Linked DNA regions of Desulfocurvus vexinensis DSM 17965. The protein of the gene in region 2 interacts with the protein of the main gene of each other region in a pairwise test. Links are inferred from orthologs where the notes say so. Each region holds a gene or a part of one and is shown on either strand. Other genes may lie near its edges.

Region 1 (12,300 bases), on a different replicon or contig from region 2:
GTCGCGGGCATGGAGCGCTACTACCAGGTGGTGCGCTGCTTCCGCGACGAGGATCTGCGCGCCGACCGCCAGCCCGAGTTCACCCAGATCGACTGCGAGATGAGCTTCGTGGACCAGGAGCAGGTCATGGCCATGGCCGAGGGCATGATCCGCCGCCTGTTCGCCGAGACCCTGGACGTGGCCCTGCCCGAGCCCTTCCCGCGCATGACCTGGCACGAGGCCATGCGCGACTACGGCCTGGACAAGCCCGACACGCGCTTCGACCTGAAGCTCAAGGACGTGACCGACGTGGTGCGCGGCGGCGGGTTCAAGCTCTTTGCCTCCGCCGAGCTGGTCAAGGGCCTGCGCGTGCCGGGCGGGGTGGACCTCTCGCGCAAGGAGATCGACGACCTCACCGAGTTCGTGAAGATCTACGGCGCCCAGGGCCTGGCCTGGATCAAGCTCAAGCCCGGCGGCGAGTGGCAGTCGCCCATCGCCAAGTTCCTCTCCGACGCCGAGCGCCAGGGCATCGCCGGGCGCCTGGGGGCCCAGGAGGGCGACATCCTCTTCTTCCAGGCCGGTCCGGCGGTCATGGTCAACACCGCCCTGGGCCAGCTGCGCAACGAGCTGGGCCGCCGCCTGGGGCTCATCGACCCGGGCGCCTTCAACCCGCTGTGGGTCACGGACTTCCCCCTGCTGGAGTGGAGCCCCGAGGACAAGCGCTGGGTGGCCCTGCACCACCCCTTCACCGCCCCGGCCCCCGGCCACGCGGAGCTTTTGACCACGGACCCCGGCGCCGTGCTCTCCCGCGCCTACGACATGGTGCTCAACGGCTCGGAAATCGGCGGCGGCTCCATCCGCATCCACGACCAGGCCACCCAGCAGGCCATGTTCGCCGCCCTGGGCATGGACGAGGCCACCGCCCGCTCGCGGTTCGGCTTCCTGCTCCAGGCCCTGGAGTTCGGCGCGCCGCCTCACGGCGGCATTGCCTTCGGGCTGGACCGACTTATCATGATCCTGTCGGGGTCCGCGTCCATCCGCGACGTCATCGCCTTCCCCAAGACCCAGAAGGCCACCTGCCTGATGACCGACGCCCCCGACGAGGTGGACAACAAGCAGCTGCGCGAGCTGCACATCCGGGTGCGCGAGGCGCCCAAGGACTAGTGCGGGCCGGGCCCGCGCCGAGCGTGGGCCCAGCGCCCGCGCGGGAGACAAAGTGAGGACATGACACGACCCCTGGTTTTCTATCCCGATCCCGTCCTGGCCCGCCGGGCCGAGGAGATCGCCGAGGTCACGCCCGAGCTGCGCGCCCTGGCCGACGACATGGCCCTGACCATGTACGCCAACGAGGGCATCGGCCTGGCCGCGCCCCAGGTGGGCCAGAGCGTGCGCCTTGTGGTGGTGGACATCTCCGGCCCCAAGGTCCGCGACGACCTGCGCGTGCTGGTCAACCCGGTGATCACCGCGCGCAGCGAAGAGACTGTGGAGTCCGAAGAGGGCTGCCTGTCGGTGCGCAACTACCGCGCCAATGTCGAGCGCGCCGCCCAGGTCACCGTGCAGGCCAGGACCCTGGACGGCCAGGAGCTGACCATCGAGGCCGACGACCTGCTGGCCATCTGCCTGCAGCACGAGATCGACCACCTGGACGGCACCTTGTTCATCGACCATATCAGCCGCCTCAAGCGCTCGCTGTACGACAAGAAGGTCCGCAAATGGGTGAAGCAGGACAAGGCCCAATCCGAGTAGTCTTTATGGGCACGCCGGAGTTCGCCCGGCGCGCCCTGGAATCCCTCGTGGACTGGGACGGCTGCGAGGTCGTGGCCGTCTACTGCCAGCCCGACCGGCCCAGCGGCCGGGGTCAGGCCGTTCGCCATGGCGAGGTCAAGGCCTTCGCCCTGTCGCGCGGGCTGCCCGTGTTCCAGCCCGTGAACTTCCGCGAGCAGGCCACGGTGGCCGAGCTGGCGGCTCTGGCGCCCGAGGTGCTCGTGGTCGCCGCCTACGGGCTCATCCTGCCCCAGGCCGTGCTGGACATCCCGCCCCTGGGCGCGCTGAACATCCACGCCTCGCTCCTGCCCAAGTACCGCGGCGCCGCGCCCATCCAGCGCGCCATCCTGGCTGGCGAGGCCGTGACCGGCATCACCATCATGCGCATGGACGCGGGCATGGACACCGGGGACATCCTGCTGGCGCGCTCGCTGGGCATCGACATCGACGAGACGGCCAGCGAGATCCACGACCAGCTGGCCGACCTGGGCGGGCGGCTCATCGTGGACGCCCTGGGCCGCCTGCGCGCCGGGCGCATGGTGCGCGTGCCCCAGGACGCCGCCCTGGCCACCTACGCCCCCAAGCTCGAAAAGGACGAAGGGCGGCTGGATTTCTCGCGCCCCGCGCGCGAGGTCCACAACCGCGCCCGGGCCATGCACCCCTGGCCCGGGGCCTTCTGCCTCTGGGTCGGCCCGCGCGGGGGCGAGCCCCTGCGCCTGGTGCTGACCCCGGGCTGCGTGGGCCCCGAGCTGGCCGAGCCCCGGCCCGCGCCCGGCACCATCCTGGGCCTGCGCGAGGGCCTTTTGGCCTTCGCCTGCGCGGATTGCGAATACCTGGTGCCCTCCCTCAAGCCCGCCGGAAAGAAGCTGCAAAGCGCCGCGGAATTCGCCCGGGGCTACCTGCCCGCCGCCGCGCGCCTCGCCTAGCTGTGCCCTGTTTTGCATCTGGCGGTTGACACGCCGCCGCGCTGCTGGTGCAATGGTCGCCTGCGGGGCGGCCCCCGATGCGCCGGTATTCTTTTTGTCTGCCACTCTGTATTACGAAACGATTGAGCCATGTCCGCTACCGACCCCACCCTCGCCGCCTTCGACCGCACGGACCAGACCGCCGGGGCCGAGCGCAAGCGCCTGTTCATCGGGCTGATCACCTGCGCCTCGGTGCTGGTCAGCCTGCTGCTGGTCGGGCTGTGGGTGGTGCCCTTCGTGGGGCTGTCGGCCATTCATCCTTCTGCGCCGTGGGTTTTCGGGGTGCTGGTGGCGGCGGCCATCGGCGTGGTGGGCTGGGCCAGCCTGGGCCTGGTGCTCAACATCCTGCTCGGGCGCAGCCTGCCCTTTTCGCGCCGCCTGCGCGGGCTGACCATCAAGCTCTTCCTGCCGCTGATGGTCCTGCTGGGCAAGGCCCTGGGCATTTCCAAGGAGCGTGTGCGCTCGTCGTTCATCAAGGTCAACAACGAGCTGGTGCAGCACGAGGCCGGGCGCTACGCCCCCGGCGAGATCCTGCTGCTCATGCCCCACTGCCTGCAGAACTCGCGTTGCGACATGCGCCTGACCTACGACATCAACAACTGCAAACGCTGCGGCAAATGCCCCATCCGCGACCTGCTGGAGCTGTCGGACTACTACGGCGTGCATCTGGCCATTGCCACCGGGGGCACCATCGCCCGGCGTATCGTGGTCCAGATCCGGCCCCGGCTGATCGTGGCCGTGGCCTGCGAGCGCGACCTGTCCAGCGGCATCCAGGACACCTATCCCCTGCCCGTGTTCGGGGTGCTCAACGAGCGACCCCATGGCCCGTGCCTGGACACCGGCGTGCCCGTGCATGCGCTTGAGTTGGCCCTGCGGCGCTTTCTGGCCTCGCCGCCGCCCCTGCGCAGCCTGCCCATGGCCCAGGGCGCGCCCGGGCCCGCCGCCCCGGGCCAGACCCGGAGCGCCTGACCCTTGGCCCGTACGTCTTTCCGCCCCGGGCCCGCCGGTGCCCGCCCGGCCCGGCTCCGCGCCGCCAGCCCGGCCCTGCCCCCGGCGCGCCGGGCCGCCCTGCTGGCCCTGGAGCGCTGCCTGCGCGGGCAGGACATCCAGGCCGCCCTGGACGCGGCCCTGGGCGCCGTGTTCGCCCCCGGCGCGGCTGTGCAGCCGGACCCCGCCGCCGCCCTGGACGCCGCCCTGGCCACGGAGCTGGCCTACGGCACCCTGCGCCGCAAGCCGACCCTGGATTTCATCCTCGCCACCCTGCTGCGCGACCCTGCCGCCCTGCCCGGGCCCATGCGACTGCTCCTGGCCGTGGCGGCCTACGAGATTCTCTTCCTGGACAGGATTCCGGCCTACGCCTCGGTCCACTGGGCCACGGAGCAGGTCAAGACCGCCATCAACCCGCGGCTGGCCAAGGTCTGCAACGCCGTGCTGCGCCGCGTGGCCGACCTGGGCTCCGGCTGGCAGGACGCGGCCTTCCTCGGGCAGCCGCCCCTGGCGCACGAAGCCGGGCTAGGGGCAGGCGCGCGCGCCGACGAGGCCCTGGTCCTGGCCCGGCGTTTCGGCGTGCCCCGCTGGCTGGCCGCCCTGTGGCTGGGCGCCTACGGGCCCACCCGCGCCCAGGCCCTGCTCGCCGCCAGCTGCCAGGCCCCGCCCCTGGGGCTGCGCCTGCGCCCGGGGGTTACGGGCGCCATGGAGCGCCACGCCGGGCTGGCGGCCCTGCCCTCGTGCCTGGCCAGCACGGCCACGGGCGTGGCCCTGGCTGCCGCGCCCGAAGACCTGGACGCGCTTCTGGCCTCGGGCCGCGCCGTGCGCCAGAGCCTGGCCGGGCAGCTGGCCCTGGCGGCCCTGGGGGCGGACCACTGGCCGCGCCCGGTGTGGGACGCCTGCTGCGGGCGCGGCGGCAAGACCCTGCTGCTGGCCGACGACGCGCCCGGTACGGTGCTGGCCAGCGACCCCAACGCCCGGCGCCTGGCAGGGCTGAACGCCGAGCGCCGGCGCCTGGGTGTGGCGGAGGTGGCCGTGTTCCGGGCCCGGGCCGAGCAGGTCTTCTGGCGCCGCCCCCTGCCAGCCATCCTGCTGGACGCGCCCTGCTCCGGCCTGGGGGTGCTGAGCCGCAGGCCGGATACCTTGCTGCGGCGCACCCCGGACGACATCACGGCCCTGGCCGGAGTCCAGGCGCGGCTGCTGGAACACGCCGCACGCTGTCTGGCCCCGGGCGGGGTGCTGGCCTATGTGACCTGCACCGTGACCCCGGCGGAAAACGAGGGGCAGGTGGAGCGCTTTTTGGCCGCGCATCCGGATTTCCGGCTGGCGGCGACCCACACCACGCCGCAGGACGCGCCCCTGGGCGAGTTCTTCCACGCCGTGCGCCTGGAGCGCCGCGCATAAGGGCCGCCCGGCCCGGTTCTGCACCGCGTCCCGCCACACCAGGCCAGACCTTCGGGCAAAGCAAACCCCTCCCTGGCGTAAGCCAGGGAGGGGTTGTTCGCACCGGGCGGCATCCGGGGCACGCCAGGGCCGCTCCGGGTCGCACTCGCGGCGCGCCTGGGGCCTCGGCAGGCCCTATTTCCCCGGGCCTGGCCCCGACCCCGGGCCGTGCAGGCGCACGCGGTCCAGGAGTTTGCGCTGATAGTCGGGCAAGCCGTCCAGGAGCAGTTCCAGGCGCCCGCTGCGGTCCAGGCGCTGGGTCAGCACGCGCAGGGTGTGCATCTGGCGCAGGCGCAGGGTCTCGTCCGGGCAGTCCGCCAGCAGGTCCAGGATGTCGCGCACCTCGCGCGCGGCGGTGATTTCGGGCGGCAAATGCCCTGAGTTCTTAAGAATCTTGTAGGCCATGCGCAGCTCCGGCGCCAGGTGGGCGTCGTCTTCCAGCACCAGGGGCTGGCCCTTGCCGGGCAGGTCCGCGAACTCGCCCTGGTCGTAGGCCGCCTTGATCTTCTGCTCGGCCACCAGGCCGATGATGGAAAGTGCGTCCGCCATGGTGCAACTGCTTATCAGGCCTTGCGGCCACTGGGTTCCCGGCTGTGTGCCGCACGCCGGGCTGGGTTATTCGCCCGCGCCGAACCAGCGCTCAAGGTCGATGGCGCCCTCGGCCCGCAGGCCCTGGTCCACCTGCTCCAGGGTGGCCGCCGCCGTGCCCACCTCGCCGACCACGATGCCCGCCGCCACGTTGGCCACCACACAGGCTGTGGCGAGGTCCAGCCCTGCCGCCGTGGCCAGGCCCAGGGCCGCGATGACCGTGTCGCCCGCGCCGGTCACGTCGAAGACCTTGCGCGCGGCGGTGGGGATGTGCAGCACCGAGTCCGGGCTCTCGAACAGGGCCATGCCCTCGGGGCCCAGGGTGATGAGCAGGTTGGCGCAGCCGAGCTTGCGGAAGATGCGCGCCCCGGCCCGCAGCACCGAGAGCCGGTCGTCCAGGGGCACCCCGGCGCCCTCGGCGGCCTCCTTGGTGTTGGGCGTCAGGATGTCCACGCCCTTGTACAGCTCGAAGTTGCGGACCTTGGGGTCCACATAGACCTTGGGCCGGGCGGGCAGGGCGTCCAGGAGCTGGTGCAGCCGCTGCATGAAGCGCGCGGTGACCAGGCCCTTGCCGTAGTCCGACACGATGACCACTCCGCAGCCCGGGGCCTCGGCGCGCAGGAAGTCGAAGACCTGGTCCTGGGTGGCCTCGCTCAGGTCGTGGGTGCGCTCGTAGTCCACGCGCACGACCTGCTGGTTCTGGGCCACCACGCGGGTCTTGCGGATGGTCGGGCGCTCGGCGTCGCAGACGGTGTGCGCCACGACCCCGCTGTCGCGCAGCAGGCGGTTCATGCGCTCGCCGTCGGCGTCGCGTCCGCACACGCCCACCACCACGGCCTCGCCGCCCAGGCTGACCACGTTGCGCGCGACGTTGCCCGCCCCGCCCAGCAGGTGGCGCTCCTCACGGACGTGGACGACCGGCACCGGCGCCTCGGGCGAGATGCGGCCCACCGTGCCGATGACGTAATGGTCCAGAACCAGGTCGCCCACGATGAGCACGCGCGCGCCGCGCAGCCTGGGCAGCTGCGCCAGCAGTTCCCTTTTGTCCAGCATGTGTCTCCCCTGGCGCCGGGGCGGCGCCACGCAGAACGTTTATGCGGCTCCGTCGCCCGCGCCCTGCTCCACCAGGGGCACGCCGATGGTGCGCAGGATGCCGTTGAGCTCGTCGAGGCTGGCGTAGTGCAGCACGATCTGGCCCTTGTCCAGCCCGCCGCGCAGGGCCACGGGCACGGCCAGCATGGCTTCCATGTCCTCCATGGCCTCGCGCAGGGCGTCGGGCAGGGCCTGGGCCTGGGCCCGGGGCGCCCTGGGCCGGGCCGGGCCTGCGGGCCCGGGGGCGCCCTCCTCGCCGGGCAGCACCCCAGTGCGCTTCCAGTAGGCGGCCATGGCCTCGGCCTCGCGCACGGACAGGGCGCGCTCGGTGATGCGCTGGCGCATGGCCTGCTGGTCGTCCGAGCCGGTGAGCACCAGGAGCGCCCGGCCGTGCCCGGCGGTCATGACCCCGGTGCGGATGTCCTTCTGGATGGCCTCGGGGAGCTGGGTCAGGCGCAGCATGTTGGCGATGGCCGGGCGGCTCTTGCCCACCTTTTCCGCCATCTGCTCCTGGGTCAGGCCGAACTCCTCCTGCAGGCGTTGCAGGCCCAGGGCTTCCTCGATGGGATTCAGGTCCTCGCGCTGGAGGTTTTCGATGAGCGCGATGGCCAGGCTTTCCTCGTCGCCCAGGGTGCGCACTATGGCCGGGATGTCGCGCAGCTCGGCGAGCTGCGAGGCGCGCCAGCGGCGCTCGCCCGCGACCAGCTCGTAGAGGTGCTGCGGGTCATCCACCGGGCGCACGAGCACGGGCTGGAGCACGCCGTTGATCCGGATGGACTCGGCCAACTCGGCCAGGGCCGTTTCGTCGAAATCCCGCCGGGGCTGGCTGGGGTTGGGGCGGATCTTGCCCACCGGAACCTGGACGATCTCCGGGGCCTCCAGGCCCTCGCCGAATCCCTGCAGCAGGGCGTCCAGCCCTCGTCCCAGACCGCGCTTGGCCGACATATGCGCTCTCCTTGACAATCGTTCACATTCCACTACGTAGTGCGCAGGCGCCCGGCCTGCCCGGGCCATCCTGCAACAGGAGGATTCCCGTGTCCGAACGTCCCTACGCCATCCTGCACGACGCCCAGGGCGAGCCCTTTGGCGTGTTCATTTCCGCAGCCCTGTGGGCCGAGGTCCAGGCCGAGGTCCTGCCGGTGCTTATGGCCGCCGCCGGGGAGCAGCAGCAGCCCGAGGAGGTCTTTCCCGAGCCCCTGGGCGACTGGAACGACCTGGCGGCCTTCTGGGACCTGCCCTACCCCCTGGACCGCACCGTGGCCTGCGGCCAGTGCGGCGCCGCCAGTTCCGACTGGCAGGCCGACGAGCCGCGCCTGTTCCGCCTCAAGGCCTGCAACCTCGGCGGGCTGGCGCGCTTCGAATGCCAGCGCTGCCGCGCCCGCGTCACCAAGCGCCATTTCAAGGACGGCGTCAAGGTCCAGACCGTGCCTTTCGTCGAATAGCCCGGGCGGCGCTGCGGGAAGGCCCGTGCGGGGCGGGCCTGTGCCGCAGAGCCCTGGTGGCCAGCGTTGCCGCGCCCGTAGCCCTGGGCCGGGTCCTTGGTAGCCAGCGCTGCCGCGCCTGCACCCCTGAACCGTGCCCCTGATGGCCCGCGTTGCCGCGCCCGCGTCGCCGAGGGCTCTTTCAAAGACGCGCCGAGGTCCAAGCCATAGCGTTTGCCGCAAAGCCCGGGGCGCCCGCCCTGGGCTTTGTGCGGCCCGGGGGCGCCCTCCGCTCTCCTGCGGCCCGCTGGGCCTGTGGAGCCTCGGGCCGGGGCTTCGTACGCGGCCCGCGCGCCGTAGCCCAGGGAAAGAGAAGCCCCATGATTAGACTCAAGGCCCGCGCGGCCTGTGCGCCCGCGCTCCTGGGCCGCGCCCCCGGCTGCCTGCGCTGTCGCGCCCCGCACTTGTGCGCGGGCTGGCAGCAGCGCGCCGCGCCGTGTCCTAGTGGGCCTGCCTGCCCACCACCTCCTGGGCCAGCTGCAGATAGGCCACGGCACCCTTGGAGTGGATGTCGTAGCTGATCACCGGCTTGCCGAAGCTCGGGGCCTCGGACAGGCGCACGTTGCGCGGGACGATGGTTTGCAGCAGGTACTCCGGGAAGGTTTTGCGGATCTCGTTCTTGACCTGGTGCGAAAGCCGGTTGCGCAGGTCGTACATGGTCAGCAGCACACCGAGCAGGCGGATGTCCGGGTTCAGGCGCTTGCGGACCAGGCTGTAGGTCTGGATGAGCTTGGCGATGCCCTCCAGGGCGAAATATTCGCATTGCAGCGGGATGAGCACCTCGCGCGCGGCGCACAGGGCATTCAGGGTGATGAGCCCCAGCGATGGCGGGCAGTCCAGGAGGATGAACTCGTAGTCGTCTTCCAGGGGCTCAATAAGTTGGCGCAGGAAGTATTCGCGCCGGGGTTGGTTCACGAGGTCCAGCTCGGCGGCGACCAGATCCTGGTGTGCGGGCAGCACGGACAGGAACGGGATGCTCGTCTTGTAGATTGCGCTGCGGACCTGCTCGGGGTCGCCCAGCACCGTGTAGAGGTTGGCCTCGACCTGCTCGGGGTAGACCCCGAACCCGCTGGACGCGTTGGCCTGGGGGTCGCAATCCACGACAAGGACGCTTTTTTCCATGACGGCGAGGCTGGCGGCCAGGTTGACCGTCGTGGTTGTCTTGCCCACGCCGCCCTTCTGGTTGGCCACAACGATGATACGCGACACGGTGGACCTCTTCTGCGCCCCGAATGTTTCATGTGAAACAGTGAGGGCTGGTCGGCGTTGGCGGCCTGTCGGGGCGCATGCCCCTTTCCTCTGGCTCGTGACGGCTGCGCGGTCGGTGCCGCGTCTTGGCCCCGGGCCGGAGGGTGGCCCCGTTGTGCCCGGCGGGGGAGCCGCCGGGCACAACGCGGATCAGACCTTGTAGTAGTCCCTGTACCAGCTGATGAACTGCTTGATGCCGTATTCGATGCTCGTGTTCGGCTTGAAGCCCACGTCGGCGATGAGGTCGTCCACATCGGCGTAGGTCGCCGGAACATCGCCGGGCTGCATGTCCATATAATTGCGCACGGCGGTCATACCCAGTTCCTTCTCGATGGTCTCGATGAAGGCGCCGAGCTCGACCCAGTTATTGTTGCCGATGTTGTAGATCTTGTAGGGCGCGCACGAGGAGCTGGGGTCCGGGGTGGCGCCGCTCCAGGCGGGGTTGGGCGCGGCGGTGCGCTTGATGACGCGCACGACGCCTTCGACGATGTCGTCGATGTAGGTGAAGTCGCGGCGCATCTTGCCGTGGTTGAAAACGTTGATGGGCTTGCCTTCCAAAATGGCCTTGGTGAACAGGAACAGGGCCATGTCCGGCCTGCCCCAGGGCCCGTAGACGGTGAAGAACCGCAGGCCCGTGCAGGGCAGCTGGTAGAGGTAGGCATAGGAGTGGGCCATCAGCTCGTTGCCCTTTTTGGTGGCAGCGTACAGGCTGATGGGGTGGTCCACGTTGTGGTGCACCGAGAAGGGCATGGTCGTGTTCAGCCCGTAGACGGAGCTGGACGAGGCGAAGACGCAGTGCTCGACCTTGGTATGCCGGCAGCCTTCGAGGATATTCAGGAAGCCCACGGAGTTCGAGTCGATGTACGAGCGGGGGTTGATGATGCTGTAGCGCACGCCAGCCTGGGCGGCCAGGTTCATGACGTGGGTGAAGCCCTCCTTGCGGAACAGGGCTTCCATGGGCTCGGCGTCCTGGAGGTTGATGTTGGCGTGGGTGAACTGGGCGTGATCCAGGAGCTGGGCCAGGCGGGCCTTTTTCAGGTCCACGCTGTAGTAGTCGTTCAGGTTGTCCAGGCCGACCACGGTGTGGCCTTCGCCGAGCAGGCGCAGGCTGAGGTGGTAGCCGATGAATCCTGCGGCACCGGTGACAAGAATTTTCATGTGCTTGCTGATCCTGGCTGGGGGTGGATGGTCCGGGGCGGATGCTCCGCCCCGGTCCAGTTATGCGTCTTGGGGTGTTTCACGGGAAACAGTCCCGGAAGCAGCGCCTTGCGTGCGGGCGTCAGTCTTCCAGGGGAAGCGGAAAAAATCAAGGGGAATGGGCAGGACGGTTGCCGCCTTGCTCTCGGCGGCCATCTCGCGCATGGTCTGTAAGTACCTGAGTTGCAAGGCTTCCGGGTGCTTGCTGATGATTCCGGCGGCCTCGGAAAGTCGCGCTGCGGCCTGATATTCACCCTCGGCGTTGATGACCTTGGCCCGGCGTTCACGCTCGGCTTCGGCCTGCTTGGCCATGGCGCGCTGCATTTCCTGGGGCAGGTCCACATACTTGAGCTCCACGGTGCCGACCTTGATGCCCCAGGGGTCGGTCTGCTGGTCCAGGATTTCCTGAACCTGGAGGTTGATCTTGTCGCGGTGGGCCAGGATGTCGTCCAGCTCGACCCCGCCGCACACGCTGCGCAGAGTGGTCTGCGCCAGCTGCGACGTGGCGAACATGTAGTCCTCGATCTCCACGATGGCCCGCACGGGATCGACCACGCGGAAATAGACCACGGCGTTGACCTTGATGCTCACGTTGTCCTTGGTGATGACGTCCTGGCTGGGCACGTCCAGGGTCACGATGCGCAGGCTGACGCGGACCATGCGGTCGATGACCGGGATGAGCAGGATGAGCCCGGGGCCTTTGGCCCGGATGACGCGCCCGAGCCGGAAGATCACGCCCCGCTCGTATTCGTTGAGCACCCGCAGTGCGGCGCCCAGAAACAGGACGATGATGACCAGTGCCGGAAGCCAACTGAATAACATGGCGGCCCTCGCTTGTTGGTGGTTGTGAAAACGTAGTGAATGCTGCTGGTTGCGCCCTGCCCTCCCGGGCGCCGCCGGTTTTCCCTGGGCCGGGCGCGGCGCCGTTCGGGTGTGTTTGGCGGGTATGGGGGTTCTCCGGGCTGCCCCGCGCGCCTGGGGTGGCTGAAATGCGGGCGGCGTTGATTGCCTGGGCGCCGTCGGGCGCCCGCCCGGGGCGGCTGCTATGCCTTGTCAGCGCCCTCCTCGACCGGGAGGGTGATGGTCAGGGTCAGGTCCTTGGCGGCCACGACCCGGGCCACGTCGCCGGGGTGCAGCGCCAGAGGCGCGTCTGCCCTGGCCTTCCATATCTCGCCCCGCACCCGCACCCGCCCGGTCTGGCCCTGCCATTCCGTAATACGAACCGTCATGCCGACCATGGCGTCCAGGCCGTGCATGGTCTGGGTGCGCTGGGCGCGGGTAATGAGTACGAGGCACAGGCTCATGATGGCCGTGACCGTGCTTACGGTGGCGATAATGGTTGCCAGGGGCACGCCCTCCAGGCCCGGGGTGGGCTCAATGAGGATGAGCGAGCCCATGAACAGCGCGACCAGCCCGGCCACGGCGAGCATGCCGAAGCTGGTGATGAAGATTTCGAGCACGAAGAGCACCACGGCGAAGAGAATCAGCAGGATGCCTGCGGTGCTCGTGGGCAGGATCGACAGGGCATACAGGGCCAGGAGCAGGCTCAGGCCGCC
Region 2 (16,026 bases):
GAGGAGCTGGCCGCCATGATCCTGTTGGCGGCGTCGCTGGAGCCTGCCTACAGCGGGGCGGCGCGGCGTATTTCCATCCCCGGCACGGAGTTGGCGAAGCGGCATGGCATGATCACCGAGCTGCGCATGGCCCAGATCGTGGCCGTGACCCGGCTGGCCACGCCGCTCTCGGTGCGGGGCAATTGCACCCACGAGCCCTGCGTCATCGGCGCGGCCGCTGGCGCCAACCTCTTCTGGGCGGAGATCGGCGCCAACCCCCGCGATACGAAGGAGCGGACCGAAGAGGGCAGGGGCTTCACCGTTGACAGGTGCCGCCAGATTTTCTGGGAGGCAGGCCTCGGCCACCTGCTGGGGCCATCGGTCTACTACAGCTGACCGCCTAGTTGCCGTCCCCTTCCTGGCCGCAGGCCCGGCCCTTGAGGCCGAACACATAGTGCAGGGCCTTCTTCACCGTGGGCGAGAAAAGCGTCTCGCCCATGAGCCGCCCGGCCAGCGTCTTGGCCGTTTCACCCCGTGACGGATAGGGGTGGACGATGCCCGCCAGCCGTGCCAGAGACACCCCGCCCGCCAGCGCCACGGCCCACTCGGACAGGAGCTCGCCAGCGCCAGCGCCAGCGACATGCACGCCCAGAGGCTTGCCCCCGGAGCCCAGCAGCAGCTTCACCCGGCCCTCGGGGCGGCCCTCGGCCCGGGCCTTGTCGTTGTCCGCGAAGTGCTCCTCCACCACCCGGAACGCCACCCCCGCCTTGCGGGCCTGGGTTTCGGTAAGCCCCACGCCGCCCAGGGCCGGATCGGTGTAGGTGCACCAGGGCATCCAGGTGTAGTCGGCCTTGCGGGGCAGCCGCAGAACGGCGTTGGCCACCACCACCCCCGCCTCGTACCCGGCGGCATGGGTGAACTGCCAGGCCCCGGTCACGTCGCCGCACGCGAAGATGTGCTTCTGCGTGGCGCGCAGGCGCGCGTCCACCTTGATGCCCTTGGCGTCGTATGCCACCCCCGCCGCCTCCAGGCCCAGGCCCTCCACGTTGGGCGTCCGGCCCAGGGCCACCAGCAGGGCGTCACCGGACACCGTGCGCTCCTGCCCGGCCTGGGTGAACGCAACACCCACGCTCCCGCCCTCTACCTGCACCCGGACGAGTTCCGTGCCAAGGTGCAGGCGCACGCCCTCGGTCTCCAGGGCGGCCTGCACCACGGCGGCCATGTCCGCGTCGTCGCGGGTGAGGATGCGCCCGGAGCGCTGGACGACCTCCACCTGGGACCCCAGACGGCGGAAGGCCTGGGCAAGCTCCACGGCGACGGGCCCGCCACCCAGGACGACCAGGCGCTCCGGCAGGCGCTCCAGGGAAAATATCTCGCGGTTGGTCAGGTGCGGGGTCAGGGCCAGGCCAGGCACGGGCGGAATCTTCGCCCGCGACCCCGTGGCGATGACCCACTTGGCCGCGCTCACACGGCGGTCGTCCACCTCGGCGGTGTGTTCGTCGATGAACTGCGCCTGGCCAAAGCGCACCTCGGCGCCAAGGCTGCAGAAGCGCTCCACCGAATCGTGGCGCTGGATGTCGGCCACCACGGAGGCAATGCGCTCCCGGACGCGGGCGAAATCCACCGGCGGCAGCGCCACCGGCGCAAGGCCGTAGCGCTCCGCCCCGGCCATGACCTGCCGGGCCTGCGCCGTGGCGATGAGCGTCTTGCTGGGCACGCAGCCATAGTGCAGACAGTCTCCGCCGAGCTTGGGCTCGCGCTCGACGAGCAGCGTGCGTGCGCCCAGGCGCGAGGCCCCCGCGGCCACGGAAAGGCCGGCGGCCCCTCCCCCGATAATTGCAATGTCGTAGTCGAAGGCGGGCATGGCGTCTCCTTAGCGGTTTCGGCGATGGCGCAGCCAGACGACAAGCCGCCGGGCGGCAAGGGGCAGCAGGCCCATGAAGACCAGCGCGGCCAGCAGCCCGGGCGACAGCACGTCCGCCGGGGATTCCACCCGCCCCAGGCTGGTGCCCGCGAGGACAAACACCGCCGTGGCCGGAAGCATGCCCAGCTGCGAAACCCAGGCGAAGGTGCGGGCGGGCATGGGCGTCAGGCCCATGACCAGATTGATCACGAAAAAGGGCAGGGCCGGGATCATGCGCATGGTGAAGAGGTAGAGCGCGCCCTCGCGCTCCATGCCCTCGTTGACGTGGCCCAGCCTCGCGCCGAAACGCGCCTGCACCCAGTCGCGCAGCACATAGCGCGCCGCCAGGCAAGAGATCGTGGCCCCGATGGTGCTGGCAAAGCTCACCAGGACAAGGCCGCGCCAGAACCCGAACAGCGCCCCAGCGGCCAGCGTCAGCACCACGGCGCCGGGCACGCCCAACCCGGTGGCCGTGACATACAGCCCGAAAAAGGCCGACGCCGCCGCCACCGGATGCGCAGCCACCTCGCGGCGCAGGGCCTCCAGCGAAGCCTTGAGCGCCCCCAGGGTCAGGTGCCGGTCCAGGTCCATGACGAAAAACGCCGCCACGGCCAGGGCCATGAGGGCGGCAACGGCCACTCGGGGGGCCGCCCCCCGCAAGGGGCTCGGGGTCCTCGTCCGGAGCATGCCGCAACCCTACCCCATCGGCTGGGCCTGCGCAACGCGCCACCCTTTCATTCTTGTTCCGGCGCTGCTACACTTGGCGTATGGACAGGCCCTGGCTCTCCGTCATCATCCCCGTGTACCGGGAGGCGGCGCGCATCGCCGCGCTGCTGGACCATGTGGCGGCCATTGCGCCTCCTGGCGGCGCGCAGGCCATTGTGGCAGATGGCGAGCCAGAGCGCTCGACCCTGGCGGCCCTGCCGGAGAACTGCGGCCTGCCTGTCCTGCCCCTGGCGACGCAACAGGGCCGCGCCCGGCAGATGAATGCGGGCGCCGCCGCCGCCCGGGGCGAGGTGCTGCTCTTCCTGCACGCCGACACCCGCCTGCCCGAAGACGCTTTCGCCCTGATCCGCGAGGCCCTGACCGACTCCGGCGTGGCGGGCGGAGCCTTCTCCCTGGACATCCAGCCCGATGCGGGCCGGGCCGGGCCGGGGCTGGCCTGCATCGCCCGGGCAGCCAACATGCGGTCGCGGCTCACCCGCGCCCCATACGGGGATCAGGCCATTTTCCTGCGCCGGGCCGTGTTCGAGTCGATGCATGGCTACGCCGACATTCCGGTCATGGAAGACCTGGAGCTCATGACCCGCCTTCGCCGCAGGGGGCTGGCCATCCGCATCCTGCCGCAAGCCGTGCGCACCTCGGCCCGGCGCTGGGAGGCCGAGGGGCTTGCGCGCTGCACGGGGCGCAACCTGCTGCTGCGCGGGCTCTACCACCTGGGAGTGCGGCCGGAACGGCTTGCCGGGCTGTACAAATGAGACGCGTGGTGCTGCTGCTCAAATACCCGGAGCCGGGCCGGGTGAAGACGCGCCTGGCCAGGGCCGTGGGGCCGGAGCGCGCCGCCCGCCTCGCCCGGCGCTTCGCCGAGGACACCCTCGCCGCTGTCGATTCGCTGGGCTTGGCAGCGGACATCTCCTTTTTCCCGCCCGAGCGCGAAGCGGACATGAAGGCCTGGCTGGGGCCGGACCGGGCCTACCACGCCCAGTCCGGTGCAGACCTTGGAGAGCGCATGGAAGCCGCCTTTGCCCGCGCCTTCGCCCACGGGGCGGAGCGCGTGTCCCTCACGGGCGCGGACGCGCCCGACCGGCCTGCCGCCATGCTCGCCGAAGCCCTGGACCGGCTGGACGACCACGACGTGGTCATCGGCCCCGCCACGGACGGCGGCTACACCCTCATCGCCATGCGCCGGGATCGCTTCGCGTCGGAAACCTTCCGGAGCATGGATTGGGGAACTCCCAAGGTGCTGGCCCAGACCATGGACGCCCTGCGCCGCGCCGGCAGGAGCGTATGGGTGCTGCCGCCCTGGCCGGACATCGACGACGAAGCCGCACTGCGCGACTACCTGGGGCGATGCCCGGACGCCGCGCGGCTGCTGGAGGCTGCGCATGGACGCTGAGAATACGCTGCGGCTGGCGGCCTTTGCGGGCACGGGGCTCGCCCTGGCCGCCTGGGAAGTGCTGGCCCCCCGCCTGGACCGCCCGGCCCTGCGCCTGCTGCGCTGGCCCGGCAACCTGGGCCTGGTGGCCTTGTCCACGGGGCTCATCCGGCTGGCGGCCCCGGTGCTCCCGGTGGGCCTGGCGACCCTGGCAGCGCAGCACGGCTGGGGCCTCATGAACGCCCTGGCCCTTCCTGCCTGGCTGGCCGCGCCCCTGGCCGTCCTGCTGCTGGATCTGGCCATCTGGGGCCAGCATGTGGCATCGCACCGGCTGCGCTGGTTCTGGCGGCTGCACCGGGTGCACCACGCGGACACCGTGCTCGACCTCACCACCGCAGTGCGGTTCCATCCGCTGGAAATGCTGCTCTCCCTGGGCTGGAAGCTGGCCCTGGTGCTTCTTCTCGGCCCCCCGGCCCAGGCGGTGCTGGCCTTCGAGATCCTGCTCAACGCCTTGCCCATGTTCAATCACGCCAATATCCGGCTCCCGGCGGACGGCTTCGTGCGCCTTGCGCTGGTCACTCCGGACATGCACCGCGTGCATCACAGCACGAACCTGCGCGAGGCCAACACCAACTACGGCTTCTGCTTCCCCTGGTGGGACCGGATGTTCGGCACCTACCGCGCCCAACCGGGCAAGGGGCACGAAGGCATGGCCATCGGGCTGGCCATCTTCCGCGACCGCGCCTGGGCCAGACTCTGGGGGCTGTTGCGGATGCCCTTCGCCTGAGGGGAGCACAGGTCGGCCGTCCCCCCGCCACAAGGCAGCAAGGCCCCGGGAGCAATCCCGGGGCTTTTTGCGTTTCGTGCCTGGGCACGGGGGCGGAAAAGGCTTGGGCGGGGGCATCGCGGGATGCGGTGCCGGGGGGCCGATCAGCCGCGCGCCCTGCCGATGCGCGCCTGCGCCGAGGCCCTGCGCAGGGCTACTTGCCCCGGCAGTAGCGCTCGCACAGGTCGAAGGCGCGCTTGGCGTAGGCCCAGCAGCCGTCGGTCAGATGCTTGGAGTAGCGCACCTGGCGCGTGGCGCGGCAGTCGCTCAGGCAAGCCTCGCGGTCCAGGGGCGGCAGGCGCCCCTCGTCCAGGAAGGCTTCGCAGATGACCGTCATCTCGCCGCAGCTGCCACCGCCGCCGTCGGGGTTGTTCGGCGAGTGGCCCCCGCCGGTGGAATAGGTGAAGCACAGCCCGCGCGCCTCGGGCAGGGTCATGGCGCGGGGCGCGCAGCCCGTGCAGGCGAGCAGCGCGACGGCGAGGACGGACACGACGATGGCTTTCATGGCGGACTCCCCGGGGCGTCTGGCCCCTTGTTGGCATACGCAAGGCCACGATACGCCCGCACCCGCAACCGGGCAAGCCCCGGGCCCGGGCCCGGCCCCGGCCCGGCGCCGCCCTTGACAGAATCCTCCCGGCGGGTCATAAAGACCGCCCGCGAGGGAGGCCGGGCGGCAGTGGCGCCGCCAACCCCGCCAGGCCCGAAAGGGAGCAACGGTAACGGTTTTCGCTGGGTGCCCGGCCTCCTCTCAAAGCGCCGACCTTCGGGTCGGCGCTTTCCTTTTGGGCCGCGACGGGCCGGGCCGGGCAGCGTTGCCCCGCTCCCCCAACTGCCGGGCGTCGGGTTTGCCGCGCCCGCGCGCGCCGCCACGCGCCTGCGCTCCGGCCAAAGCCGCCGCCTTCCGCCCGCGCCGCCACGCCCGCAGCCCCGCGACCCGGCCCCGCGTCCACGCCCGCATCCTCACCAAGACCGCCCTGCCCGCCGCCGCCCCGGCGCGGGTCCGCTCCTGCGGCCCATGCCACGCTGGCCACGCCGGGCAAGTCCCCGGGCTCCGGGCGCATGCGTGCCACGCTGACGGACAAACCCCAACGGTGCTCCGCCTCTCCCGTTCCGGCGCGCGTGCCTGCCACCGGGTTGTCGCGCACGGACCTGCCGGAGGGCATTCGGCCCTGCGCGCGCATGTGCATCGGGCGGCTCCGGCCTTTGCGCAACAGCGTTGCAAGGCGGCGCACATTCGCCAGCCGGTGCAGAAACGCAGGCGATCCTGCCCCGCTGGCTCCCCGCCACGCACCCCCTCACACCCTTCAAATCCAATACTCTCTTCTATCCAATATGATTTAAACGAATATCAATCAAAATCACACTCTCCCTATTTACACACGAAAATCAATTTAGTATGAAATTGCCGTTCACCAATCCCAAACCAGAGGAGTTCCCCATGACCAGCTTCCTGCCCCGCCTGGCCGCCACGGCGGCCCTGGTGGTCGCCCTGGCCGCACCGGCCTGGGCCCATTTCGGCATGATCATCCCCAAGGCCCCCGTGGCCGACATGGACCAGAAAACCATCGCCCTGGAGTTCTCCTTCTCGCACCCCTTCGGCGGCGTGGGCATGAACCTGGTGCGGCCCAAGGCCGCCGGGGTGGCCTTCGAGGGCCAGATCACCGACCTGCTGGGCGCCCTGGCCCCGGCCAAGGTCATGGACCACGACGCCTTCACCCTGGACTACGCCTTCAAGCGCCCGGGCGTGTACACCTTCTTCATGGAGCCCCAGCCCTACTGGGAGCCCGCCGAAGACGTGTCCATCATCCACTACACCAAGGTCAGCGTGGCGGCTTTCGGCGGCGACGAGGGCTGGGACGAGCCCGTGGGCCTGAAGACCGAGATCGTGCCCATGCTGCGCCCCTTCGGCAACTGGGCGGGCAACACCTTCGTCGGGCAGGTGCTGCTGGACGGCAAGCCCGTGCCCGGCGCCGAGGTGGAAGTGGAGCTGTACAACCAGGGCCGCTTCGCCCTGCCCAACGAATACCACGAGACCCAGGTGGTCAAGGCCGACGCCCAGGGCGTGTTCGCCTTCACCTGCCCGCAGCCCGGGTGGTGGGGCTTCGCGGCCCTGTCCGAGGCCGACTACACCCTGCCCGCCGCCAGCGGCCCGGACAAGGGCAAGGACAAAGGCGTGGAGCTGGGCGCCGTGTTCTGGACCTACATGGCCCCCTGGCAGTAGCTCCGCGCCCCGGCGCAACGCCAAAGGGCCCGCCCGGAGCATCCTCCGGGCGGGCCCTTCGCCGCCGTGGGGCGGGCCTGCGCGGCGCTCAGGGCGCGCCGCTCCCGCCACCGCCGCCGCCCGCGCCCGTCGGGCCATCCGGGCCGTCCCCGTCGGGCGGCAGCATGGCGGCCCGGCTGTCCTCCACGGCGCGGCGCACGGCCCGGTCCCGCGAGGCATCGTCCATGCCGTCCAGGGCCAGCATGTCCAGCAGCAGGAACATGCCCCGGCCCAGCAGCGAGGCCCCGGCCCCCCCGGCCAGGGCTCCGGCCCCGGCCAGCAGATGCGCCGCCCCGCCCGCCCCGGCCACCAGGGCCGCCACCAGCCCCAGGAACCCGCCATAGGTCGAGAGCACCAGCACGCCCTCGGTGCTGTAGGCCCGCTCGTCGGGCCCGGCGCCGCGCAGGCGCAGCCACAGCCCGCGGGCGAACATGCCCGCGAAGCCGCCCACATTGCCCCCCAGGGCCACCAGCAGCACGCCCGAGGCCCCGGCCTTCAGCCAGCCGCCCCCGGCGGCGTGCGCGGCCACGAGCCCGGAGGCCAGGCCCACGGCCAGCGCACCCAGGAAGGCCTTGGCCCGGACCCTGCCCAGAACCGCATGTCGGGAAGTCGCCATGGCCCTCCACAGGCCCGCAAGAGCCCCACGCGGGGCGCGAACAGGTGTTGCTTTCCTCTTGCTCTCTGGTACAGTGGCCCCTGGCCCCGCACCCCGGGCGCTCCGCCCGCGGCGGGCCCCATGGTTCACGAGAATACACCTTCAGCCTTCGGAGGGAAAGATGCGTTTCCTGGTTGTGGAGGACGACTTCACCAGCCGCAAGCTCATGCAGCGGATGCTTGCTCCCTACGGCGAGGTGGACGTGGCGGTGAACGGCCAGGAGGCCGTGGAAGCCTTCGAGGCCGCCCTGCGCGACGCCAAGCCCTATGAACTGATCTGCATGGACATCATGATGCCCGAGATGGACGGCCAGGAGGCCCTGAAGCGCATCCGCCAGATCGAACGCCTGAGCGAGCGCTCCGGGCCCGACGAGGCCAAGGTCATCATGACCACGGCCCTGGACGACCCCAAGAACGTGGTCGAGGCCTACTACAAGGGCGGGGCGACCTCCTACGTGCCCAAGCCCATCGACCGCCAGCTCTTTTTGCAGCTCCTGCGCAACATCGGCATCATCAAGTAGCCACGGCTGCCGCGGCACGGCCAGGGCCGGGGCGTCCAGCCCCGGCCTTTTCGCGCCGGGGGTGCCTGGGGGCTTGCGCGCCGGGCCCCGGCGGGGTAGCCTGGGCACGGCGCAACGACGCCCCACCGCGTCCCGCCCCGCAGGGCCGCCCCTGCCGGACGCCGGGGACGCACAAGACAAGGACACGCCATGCATTTCAATCCCCTGGACCTGCTGCTCATCGGCATCCTGATCTACGTGGCCGTCAGCTGGTTCCGCCGCCGCTCGGGCGGCGGACGGCAGGACGGCCCGCGCACCCCGCACGACGGCTCCGCGCCCCACGACGACCAGCGGCGCCAGGCCAGCGACGCCTACACCCGCGCCCAGCAGGCCTGGGACATGCTGCGCTCCGAGGACCCCGACCGGCCCGGCGCGTCCGGCCCGGTGCCCGACGTGGCCTATGTGCCCGGGCAGGGGGCGCCCTCCGGCGAGGTGCCCTCGGCCACCCTGGGCGCCGAAGACCTGCCCCCGGCCCTGCCCGCCCCCGGGCCCGTGCCCGCCGACTTCGACACCGACGATTTCATGCGCGGAGCCAAGGCCTTCTGCTCGCGCATCCGCAGCGCCTGGAACGCCCGCGACCTGAACGACCTGCGCGCCTTCTGCACCGAGCCGTGCATGGAGGACTTCCGCCGCAGGGCCCAGCTGGAGCCCCGCCCCCCGCGCCACGAAATCCAGCGCCTGGACGCCGGGCTGGCCGGGGTCGCCGATCTGCCCGACGGCCGCCGCGAGGCCACGGTCTACTATGTGATTACCGAGAAGGACCTCTCCTCCAACCGCGTGGGCAAGGTCCGCGAGCTGTGGCGCTTCGCGCGCACCCCGGGCGGCAGCTGGCTGCTGGACGAGGTGCGCCCCGTGAGCGCCGAGGAAGGCACGCGGCAATAGCCACCCCCTGCCCCGCGCCGAAGCAAGGACGCCCGCCTTCCTGATGGAAGGCGGGCGTCCTTGCGTTGCGGCGCTGGCGGCGAAGTGCCCCGGAGAGCACGGGCGCCTGCGTCCTGGCCCGCCTGCGGGCCGCGCCTGCGCCGGGCGGGCCTCAGCCCGCGAGGCGGGCGTAGAGGTCCATGTAGGCCTGGGCCATGGCGGCCTCGGTGAAGGCCTCCAGGCGCCGGGCCCCGCCGCGCACCAGCCCTGCCGCCAGGGCCGCGCCGTCCGCCCCGGGGGCGCACAGCCGCTCCAGGGCCGCGGCCAGGGCCGGGGCGTCGCCCCGGGGGCAGGCCAGTCCGCTCACCCCGGGCTCCACCAGCTCCAGGTTGGAGGGCAGGTCCGAGCAGACCACCGGGCGCCGGGCGGCCCAGCCCTCCTTGATGGTCGCGCTCGAGCCCTCGCCGTCCACGCTGGGCACGGCCAGCACGGACAGCTCGCCCAGCACGGCCGCGCTCTCGCGCCAGCCCGTGAACTCCACCCGGCCCCCCAGGCCCAGGGCCTCGGCCCGGGCGCGCAGCCCGGGCCCCAGCGGCCCGTCGCCCACCACCAGGGCCCGCCAGCCCAGCCCCGGGGCGCGCCGCGCCAGCGCGGCCAGGGCCTCCAGGAACACGCCCACGCCCTTTTGCGGCGTCAGGGCGCCGACGACGCCCAGCACCGGGCGCTCCGGCAGCGGCGTGGCCGCCGCCCGGGCGTACAGCGCCGGGTCGATGCCGCTGTGGATCACGCTCAGGCGCGCCCCCGGCACGCCGCCCCGGGCCATGACCTGGGCGATCTCGCGGCTCACGCAGGCCACGGCGTCCCCGGCCAGATACTTGGCACGGCCCGGGCCGGGGCGCAGGGGGTAGGACACGCGGCGCGAATGCACCAGCCGCGCGCCGGTCAGCCCCTTGAGCAGGGCGCCGAGCAGCGCGCTGGCCGCGCAGTGGGTGTGGAGCACGTCCACCCCCTGGCGCAGGACCAGGGCGCGCAGGGCCCACAGGGAGCGCGGGTCCCAGCCCAGGCGCCCGGGCAGGTCGCACACGGTGAGCCCCGCCTCGCGGGCCGCCGCGCCCAGGGGGCAGCCCCGGGGCGCGGCCAGCAGGGTGGAGAACCCGGGGGCCGCGTGCAAGCGGCGCATGAGGTACAGAACCTGGCGCTGCCCGCCGCGCATCTCGCGGCCCAGGTCGAGGTGCAGGATCTTCACGCGCGCGCCTCCGGACGGGGGCAAAGGGCCCCGGGGCATGCGCCGCCGGGGCCCGGGGTTCCTAGAAGGGCACGCCGCTTGCGGCGATGTCCTTGACGATCAGCTCGCGCGCCAGACGGCACACGGGGCCGGGGCGCACGTCGTGGATGGGCTTGCCGTTGTAGCGCACGATGGCCAGGCAGTCCCCGGTGGTGCCGAAAACCAGCACCTCGCGGGCCTGGTAGAGGTCCTCCTCCGTGACCTTGCGGAAGAAGGCCTTGACCTGCCCGGCCAGCAGCTCCACGGCGCGGATGAGGGTCGTGCCCGGCAGGGCGTTGGTGAACTCGGGGATGACCAGGGTGCCCGCCGCGTCCACGATGGCCATGTTTTCCGTGGCGCCCTCGGCCACGAAGCCGTGCTCGTCGAAGCAGATGGGGTAGTCGTAGCCCTTGGCCGTGGCCTCGCTCTTCATCAGCACGTTGGGCAGGTAGTTCACGGACTTGATCTGGGCGATCCAGTCCTGCTTGGCCGGGATGGAGGCGCGAAAGGCCGTCACGCCTTTCTCGAACCATTGCGAGGGCTTGGGCGTGAAGCGGTAGGCCACCACATAGAGGCTGGGCAGCGGGCATTCGCGCGGGTCGATGCCGAAGCCGCCCGGGCCGCGCCCGAGCAGGATGCGCACCAGCCCGTCGTCCTCGCCGCCCGCCGCACAGACCTCAAGCACGATCTCGCGCAGGCGCTCCCAGGTGCAGGGCGGGGTCAGGCCGATGGCCTCGGCCCCGCGCTTCATGCGCGCCAGGTGCGCGTCGAGCTGGTAGACCTTGCGCCCGAGGTATTTCATGGTCTCGAAGATGCCGTCCCCGCGGTGGACGATATGGTCGTCCAGGGGGATGAGCATCAGGCGCGGGTCCTTGCACACGGCGCCGATGCGGTGCTCGTAGAAGGCCAACACCTCGCCGGTGCCGGGCCGCTTCACGGCCAGCATGCGCTTGAGGTACTCCTCGGAATCCAAAACACTTATCATTCCGGTGCTCTCCTTGCCGCGCGTCAGGCCACGCGCAGCAGGTTCATCTCGATGAGCTTCTCGGCGATCTGCACGGCGTTGAGGGCCGCGCCCTTGCGGATGTTGTCCGAGACGACCCACAGGTTCAGGCCGTTGTCGATGGTCTCGTCCTCGCGGATGCGGCCCACGAAGGTCGCGTCCTGACCCTGGGCCTCGATGGGCATGGGGTAGATGCGCTCGCTGGGGTTGTCCAGCACGCGCACGCCCGGGGCCTGGGAGAGCAGCGCCCGGCAGTCCCGGGCCGTGAGCTTCTTGGCCGTCTCGATGTTCACCGCCTCGCTGTGGCCGAAGAAGACCGGCACGCGCACCGCCGTGGCCGTGACGCGGATGGACTCGTCGCCCATGATCTTCTTGGTCTCGTTGACCATCTTCATCTCTTCCTTGGTGTAGTCGTTGTCCAGGAAGACGTCGATCTGCGGCAGGCAGTTGAAGGCGATGCGGTGCGGGTAGACCTTGGGCTCGATTTCCTCCACGCGGCCGTTGAACATGAGCTGCACCTGGTTGGCCAGCTCCTCGATGGCCTTCTGCCCGGTGCCGGACACGGCCTGATAGGTGGAGACCACGATGCGCCGGATGCCCGCGGCGTCGTGGATGGGCTTGAGGGCCACCACCATCTGGATGGTCGAGCAGTTGGGGTTGGCGATGATGCCCTTGTGCCAGGCCAGGTCGTGGGGGTTGACCTCGGGCACGACCAGCGGGCAGCCCGGGTCCATGCGCCAGGCGCTGGAGTTGTCCACCACCACGCACCCGGCCTTGGCGGCCAGGGGGGCGAACTTCTCGGAGGTGCTGCCCCCGGCGGAGAACAGGGCCAGGTCGATGCCCGCGAAGGAGTCTTCCTTCAGCTCGCGCACGGTCAGTTCGCGGCCCTTGTATTCCACGGTGCTGCCCGCGCTGCGGCTGGAGGCGAAGGGAATCACCTCGGCGGCGGGGAAATCGCGCTCGGCGAGCACTTCGAGCATCACGCGGCCCACGGCCCCTGTGGCGCCGCACACGGCGACGACGTATCCGTCCTTCTTCATTGCGACCTCTCTGTGGCGATGGCCCGGCGCGCCCCGTGCAGGGCGCCGGACGGGTTACAGGTCCAGGCCCCCGACGATTTCCAGGCAGGCTTCGGGCCGGTTGAGCGTATACAGGTGGACACCGGGCGCGCCGCCTTCCAGCAGCTCGCGGCACTGGCGCTTGGCCCATTCCAGGCCCACGCGGCAGGCCGCCTCGGCGCCGCCCCGGGCGTCGGCCTCCTCCAGGTCGAGCAGCAGCCGCCCCGGGATGCTCGCGCCGCAAAAGCCCAGCACGCGCTTGGCCGACTTGACGCTCATCACCGGCAAGACCCCGGGGATGATGGGCTTTTTCACGCCCATCTCGCCCAGGCGCTCGGTGAAGTTCCAGTACAGCCGCGCGTCGAAAAACAGCTGGGTGATGGCGAAATCGCCGCCCCGGTCCAGCTTGAATTTCAGGAACTCGAAATCCTCGCGGAAGGTGGAGCACTCGGGGTGCCCCTCGGGGTATCCGGCCACGCCCACGCCCATGTCGGGGTAATGGCGGCGGATGTGCGTCACCAGGTCCGAGGCGTGGCGGAACTGATCGGAATCGGGCACGAACTGGGCGTCGCCCTTGGGCGGGTCGCCGCGCAGGGCCAGCACGTTGTGCACGTCGGCCTCTTCCAGGGCGGACAAAAAGCCGTCCACCCGCTCGGCGCTGGCGCCCACGCAGGTCAGGTGAGCCATGGGCGTCAGGCCCATGTCACGGCGCAGGCGGCGCACGATCTCCAGGGTGTTGCCCTGGGTGCCGCCCCCGGCGCCGTAGGTCACGGAGACGAACAGCGGGTCCACCGCCGCCAGGCGCTCCACGGTCTGGAAGAACCCCGGCCACTCCTGCGGGTCCTTGGGCGGGAAAAATTCCAGGGACACGAACTTGCCCCCGGTCCGGATCATATCGATGATGCGCACGATGCTCTCTCCTCAGCGGGCCGGGCCCTGGGCCAGCAGGGCGACGATCTCGGTGTCGGCCTCCAGGAACGGCACGTCCGCCGCCTGTGGGGCCAGCCAGCGCAGCTCGTGCCCCTCGCGCGGGGCTGCCAGGCCGGCGTACTGGTAGACGTGAAAGAAATGCAGCCGCACCCGCAGATGCGGGTAGGCGTGGCGCTTCTCGCGCCAGAAGGCCCAGGTGGTGGGGGCGATGCCCAACTCCTCGTCCAGCTCGCGGGCCAGGGCCTGCTCCAGGGTCTCCCCGGGCTCGACCTTGCCGCCGGGGAACTCCCAGAACCCGGCCTGGGGCCTGCCCGGCGGGCGGCGCACGGCCAGGAACCGGCTGCCCCGCCAGATCACGGCGGCCACCACGTCGATCTCCGCTCCGGGCGGCGTGTTTCCGGACGTCTGCACCTGTGCGCCCTCCCTGGGCCAAGCCCTTGCGGCAACCGCAGACCTTATTCCCGATGCCCGCCGAAGGCAAGCGCGACGCAGGGCGGCCCGGTGGCGACAAAATATCGCCACGACGTTGACAGGCCACCCGAAGCCCTTGTACGGAAAAGATTATCTTTCGACAACCACTTGCCGCGAGGGTCCATGCGCCGCGTTGTCCTGCTCCTGCTCGCCCTGGCCTCGACCCTGGCCGCGGCCCTGCCGCCCGCCCCGGCGTCCGCCCAGGGGCCGACGGACGCGCCGGGCGTCACCCTCGTGCTCTGCTGCCCGGAGGCGGGCTGGCCGCCCTATAACGTTCCCTGCGCCAGCGGCCCCGGCTGCGGCATCATGCCCGACATCTTCCTGGAGGCCGCGCGGGCCCTGGGCGCGGAGGTGGTCATCCGCAACTTCCCGGAAAAGCGCAGCCTGCTGCTGCTGGAGGAGGGCCGGGTGGACGTGTACAGCAAGGCCAAGCAGTGGGTGACCGACCCGGAGCGCTTCGCCTGGTCCACGCCGGTGCTGCCCTCGCGCGACGTGCTGGCGGTCCCGGCGGACTGCCCCCGGGCCATCGACGGCCCCGCGGACCTCGCGGGGCTGCGCCTGGGCACGGTGCTCGGCTACAGCTACCCCGCGCTGGAAGAGGCCCTGGCCAGCGGCGCCGTGACGCGCGACGACGCCCCCGACACCGCCTCCCAGCTGCGCAAGCTGCTGCACGGCAGGACCGACGCCGCAGTGGTCAACGAGCTGGTGGCGCGCTGGGTGCTGCGCGACCAGGGCGAGAACGGAGCCGACGCCCTGCGCTTCTCGCGCGGCGCCGTGGGCCTGGCCTGGCTGCGCTTCGCCTTCACTCGCGCCCGCGACTGGGAGCCCTTCATCGCCCGCCTGGACGCCGAGATCGAGCGCATGCGCGCCGACGGACGGCTCCAGGCCATCCTGGACGCCTACCGCTAGCGCCACGCCCGCACAATGACGCCAGGGGGTTGAGCACCAAAAGCCTTTGACCCAAGGCGTTGCAGAACAAACATGCCCGTCTTTCGCGGGCGCGGCGCGCTAGCAGCCCTCGCCCAGGGCTTCGCGCTCGGTCTCCAGGGCCGCGATCTGCCCTTCCAGCGCGTCCATGGCCTCCACGAGCTTTTCCGTCAGCCCCTGCAACTCCGCGAAACGCTTCATGAGCCCTGCGGAGCGCCCCGCGTCGGCGTAGACCTCGGGGTCGGCCAGGGTCTGCTCCACCTCGCCCTGCTCGGCCAGCAGCGTTTCCAGCTCGGCCTCCTTGGCGGCGTAGCGCTCCTGGAGCGGGCGCAGCTTCTTGTACAGCGCGTTGCGGGCCTCGGCCTGGCGGCGCTTGGCCTCTTTGGCGTCGGCGCGGTTGCCCCGGCGCACGGCCTCGGCCTGGGGCGCGCAGGCGGGCTCCAGGGCCGCGCGCCGGGCGCGGTCATAGCCCTCGAAGCCGTCGGGGAAGGTCTCGATGCCCTCAGGCTTCAGCCACCAGACCTCGCGGGCCACGGCGCTCATCAGGTGCCGGTCGTGGGCGACCATGAGGATGGTGCCCTCGTAGTCGCACAGGGCCTTGATGAGCGCGTCGCGGCTTTCCAGGTCCAGGTGGTTGGTGGGTTCGTCCAGCACCAGGAAGTTGGCCCGCTTGAGGAACAGCGTGGCCAGGATCAGCCGGTTCTTCTCGCCGCCGGACAGCTCGCGGACCTCACGGTCCCAGAACGATTCGGGCAGCATGAACAGGCCGAGCACGCTGCGCAGCTCCTCCTCGGTGGTGCGCGGGTCGGACAGGCGGCGGATCTCGCCGAGCACGGTGCGGTCGAGGTTCAGGGTCTCGGCCTGGTGCTGAGAAAAATAGCCCACGCGCATCTTGGAGCCGACCTCGATGGCCCCGGCGCTGGGCGCCAGCTGGCCGGTGATGGCCCGCAGGAGCGTGGTCTTGCCGCAGCCGTTGGGCCCGGCCAGGGCGATCTTCTGGCCCGCGTAGATGTGGAAATCCAGGGGCCGCCACAGGCTCGTGCCGCCGGAATAGGCCACCTGCACGCCGATGGCCGAGAGCACGGTCTTGTTGCCGCGCTCGGGCGCGGGCCAGGCGAACTTCAGTTCCTTGGCCTTGGGCTCGGCGCGCACGCCTTCGAGCTCTTTTTCCAGCTTGGCCACCTGCTTCTTCATGCTGTTGGCCTGGCGGGCCTTGGTGGCCTTGACCTGGAAGC

What was found.
Region 1: the proteins of G495_RS0102790 (region 2) and def interact in binary tests that used the Escherichia coli proteins (3 or more experiments, as listed by UniProt). The link is inferred for Desulfocurvus vexinensis DSM 17965 from one-to-one orthologs.

Annotation. Positions count from the first base shown.
Region 1 is NZ_JAEX01000010.1:89,509-101,808, reverse strand. Bases 1-2,964 are described here. They hold def (peptide deformylase), read left to right. Parts: upstream 1-1,203; coding sequence 1,204-1,725; downstream 1,726-2,964. Other genes in these bases: G495_RS18460 (DUF116 domain-containing protein), read left to right, coding at 2,799-2,964; fmt (methionyl-tRNA formyltransferase), read left to right, coding at 1,731-2,669; aspS (aspartate--tRNA ligase), read left to right, coding at 1-1,143. Outside these bases: more of G495_RS18460, read left to right, coding at 2,965-3,677; G495_RS0109010 (RsmB/NOP family class I SAM-dependent RNA methyltransferase), read left to right, coding at 3,681-5,099; G495_RS18455 (DnaJ family domain-containing protein), read right to left, coding at 5,274-5,687; rfaE1 (D-glycero-beta-D-manno-heptose-7-phosphate kinase), read right to left, coding at 5,754-6,779; G495_RS0108995 (ParB/RepB/Spo0J family partition protein), read right to left, coding at 6,819-7,763; G495_RS0108990 (hypothetical protein), read left to right, coding at 7,853-8,260; G495_RS0108985 (ParA family protein), read right to left, coding at 8,741-9,508; G495_RS0108980 (NAD-dependent epimerase), read right to left, coding at 9,698-10,705; G495_RS18450 (slipin family protein), read right to left, coding at 10,766-11,566; G495_RS18445 (NfeD family protein), read right to left, coding at 11,788-12,300. UniProt on the Escherichia coli protein: Removes the formyl group from the N-terminal Met of newly synthesized proteins. Requires at least a dipeptide for an efficient rate of reaction. N-terminal L-methionine is a prerequisite for activity but the enzyme has broad specificity at other positions.
Region 2 is NZ_JAEX01000001.1:595,624-611,649, reverse strand. The notes cover bases 10,429-13,311. They hold G495_RS0102790 (aspartate-semialdehyde dehydrogenase), read right to left. Parts: upstream 12,446-13,311; coding sequence 11,411-12,445; downstream 10,429-11,410. Other genes in these bases: G495_RS0102785 (methylenetetrahydrofolate reductase), read right to left, coding at 12,500-13,311; G495_RS0102795 (aminotransferase class IV), read right to left, coding at 10,446-11,387. Outside these bases: G495_RS0102855 (biotin synthase BioB), read left to right, coding at 1-375; G495_RS0102850 (dihydrolipoyl dehydrogenase family protein), read right to left, coding at 380-1,843; G495_RS0102845 (TVP38/TMEM64 family protein), read right to left, coding at 1,853-2,521; G495_RS0102840 (TIGR04283 family arsenosugar biosynthesis glycosyltransferase), read left to right, coding at 2,650-3,360; G495_RS17280 (TIGR04282 family arsenosugar biosynthesis glycosyltransferase), read left to right, coding at 3,357-3,998; G495_RS17275 (sterol desaturase family protein), read left to right, coding at 3,988-4,764; G495_RS0102825 (hypothetical protein), read right to left, coding at 4,958-5,308; G495_RS0102820 (DUF4198 domain-containing protein), read left to right, coding at 6,242-7,024; G495_RS0102815 (hypothetical protein), read right to left, coding at 7,113-7,679; G495_RS0102810 (response regulator), read left to right, coding at 7,840-8,238; G495_RS0102805 (Tim44 domain-containing protein), read left to right, coding at 8,428-9,159; G495_RS0102800 (glycosyltransferase family 4 protein), read right to left, coding at 9,311-10,384; more of G495_RS0102785, read right to left, coding at 13,312-13,372; G495_RS0102780 ((deoxy)nucleoside triphosphate pyrophosphohydrolase), read right to left, coding at 13,385-13,804; G495_RS0102775 (substrate-binding periplasmic protein), read left to right, coding at 13,988-14,773; ribosomal protection-like ABC-F family protein, read right to left, coding at 14,873-16,026.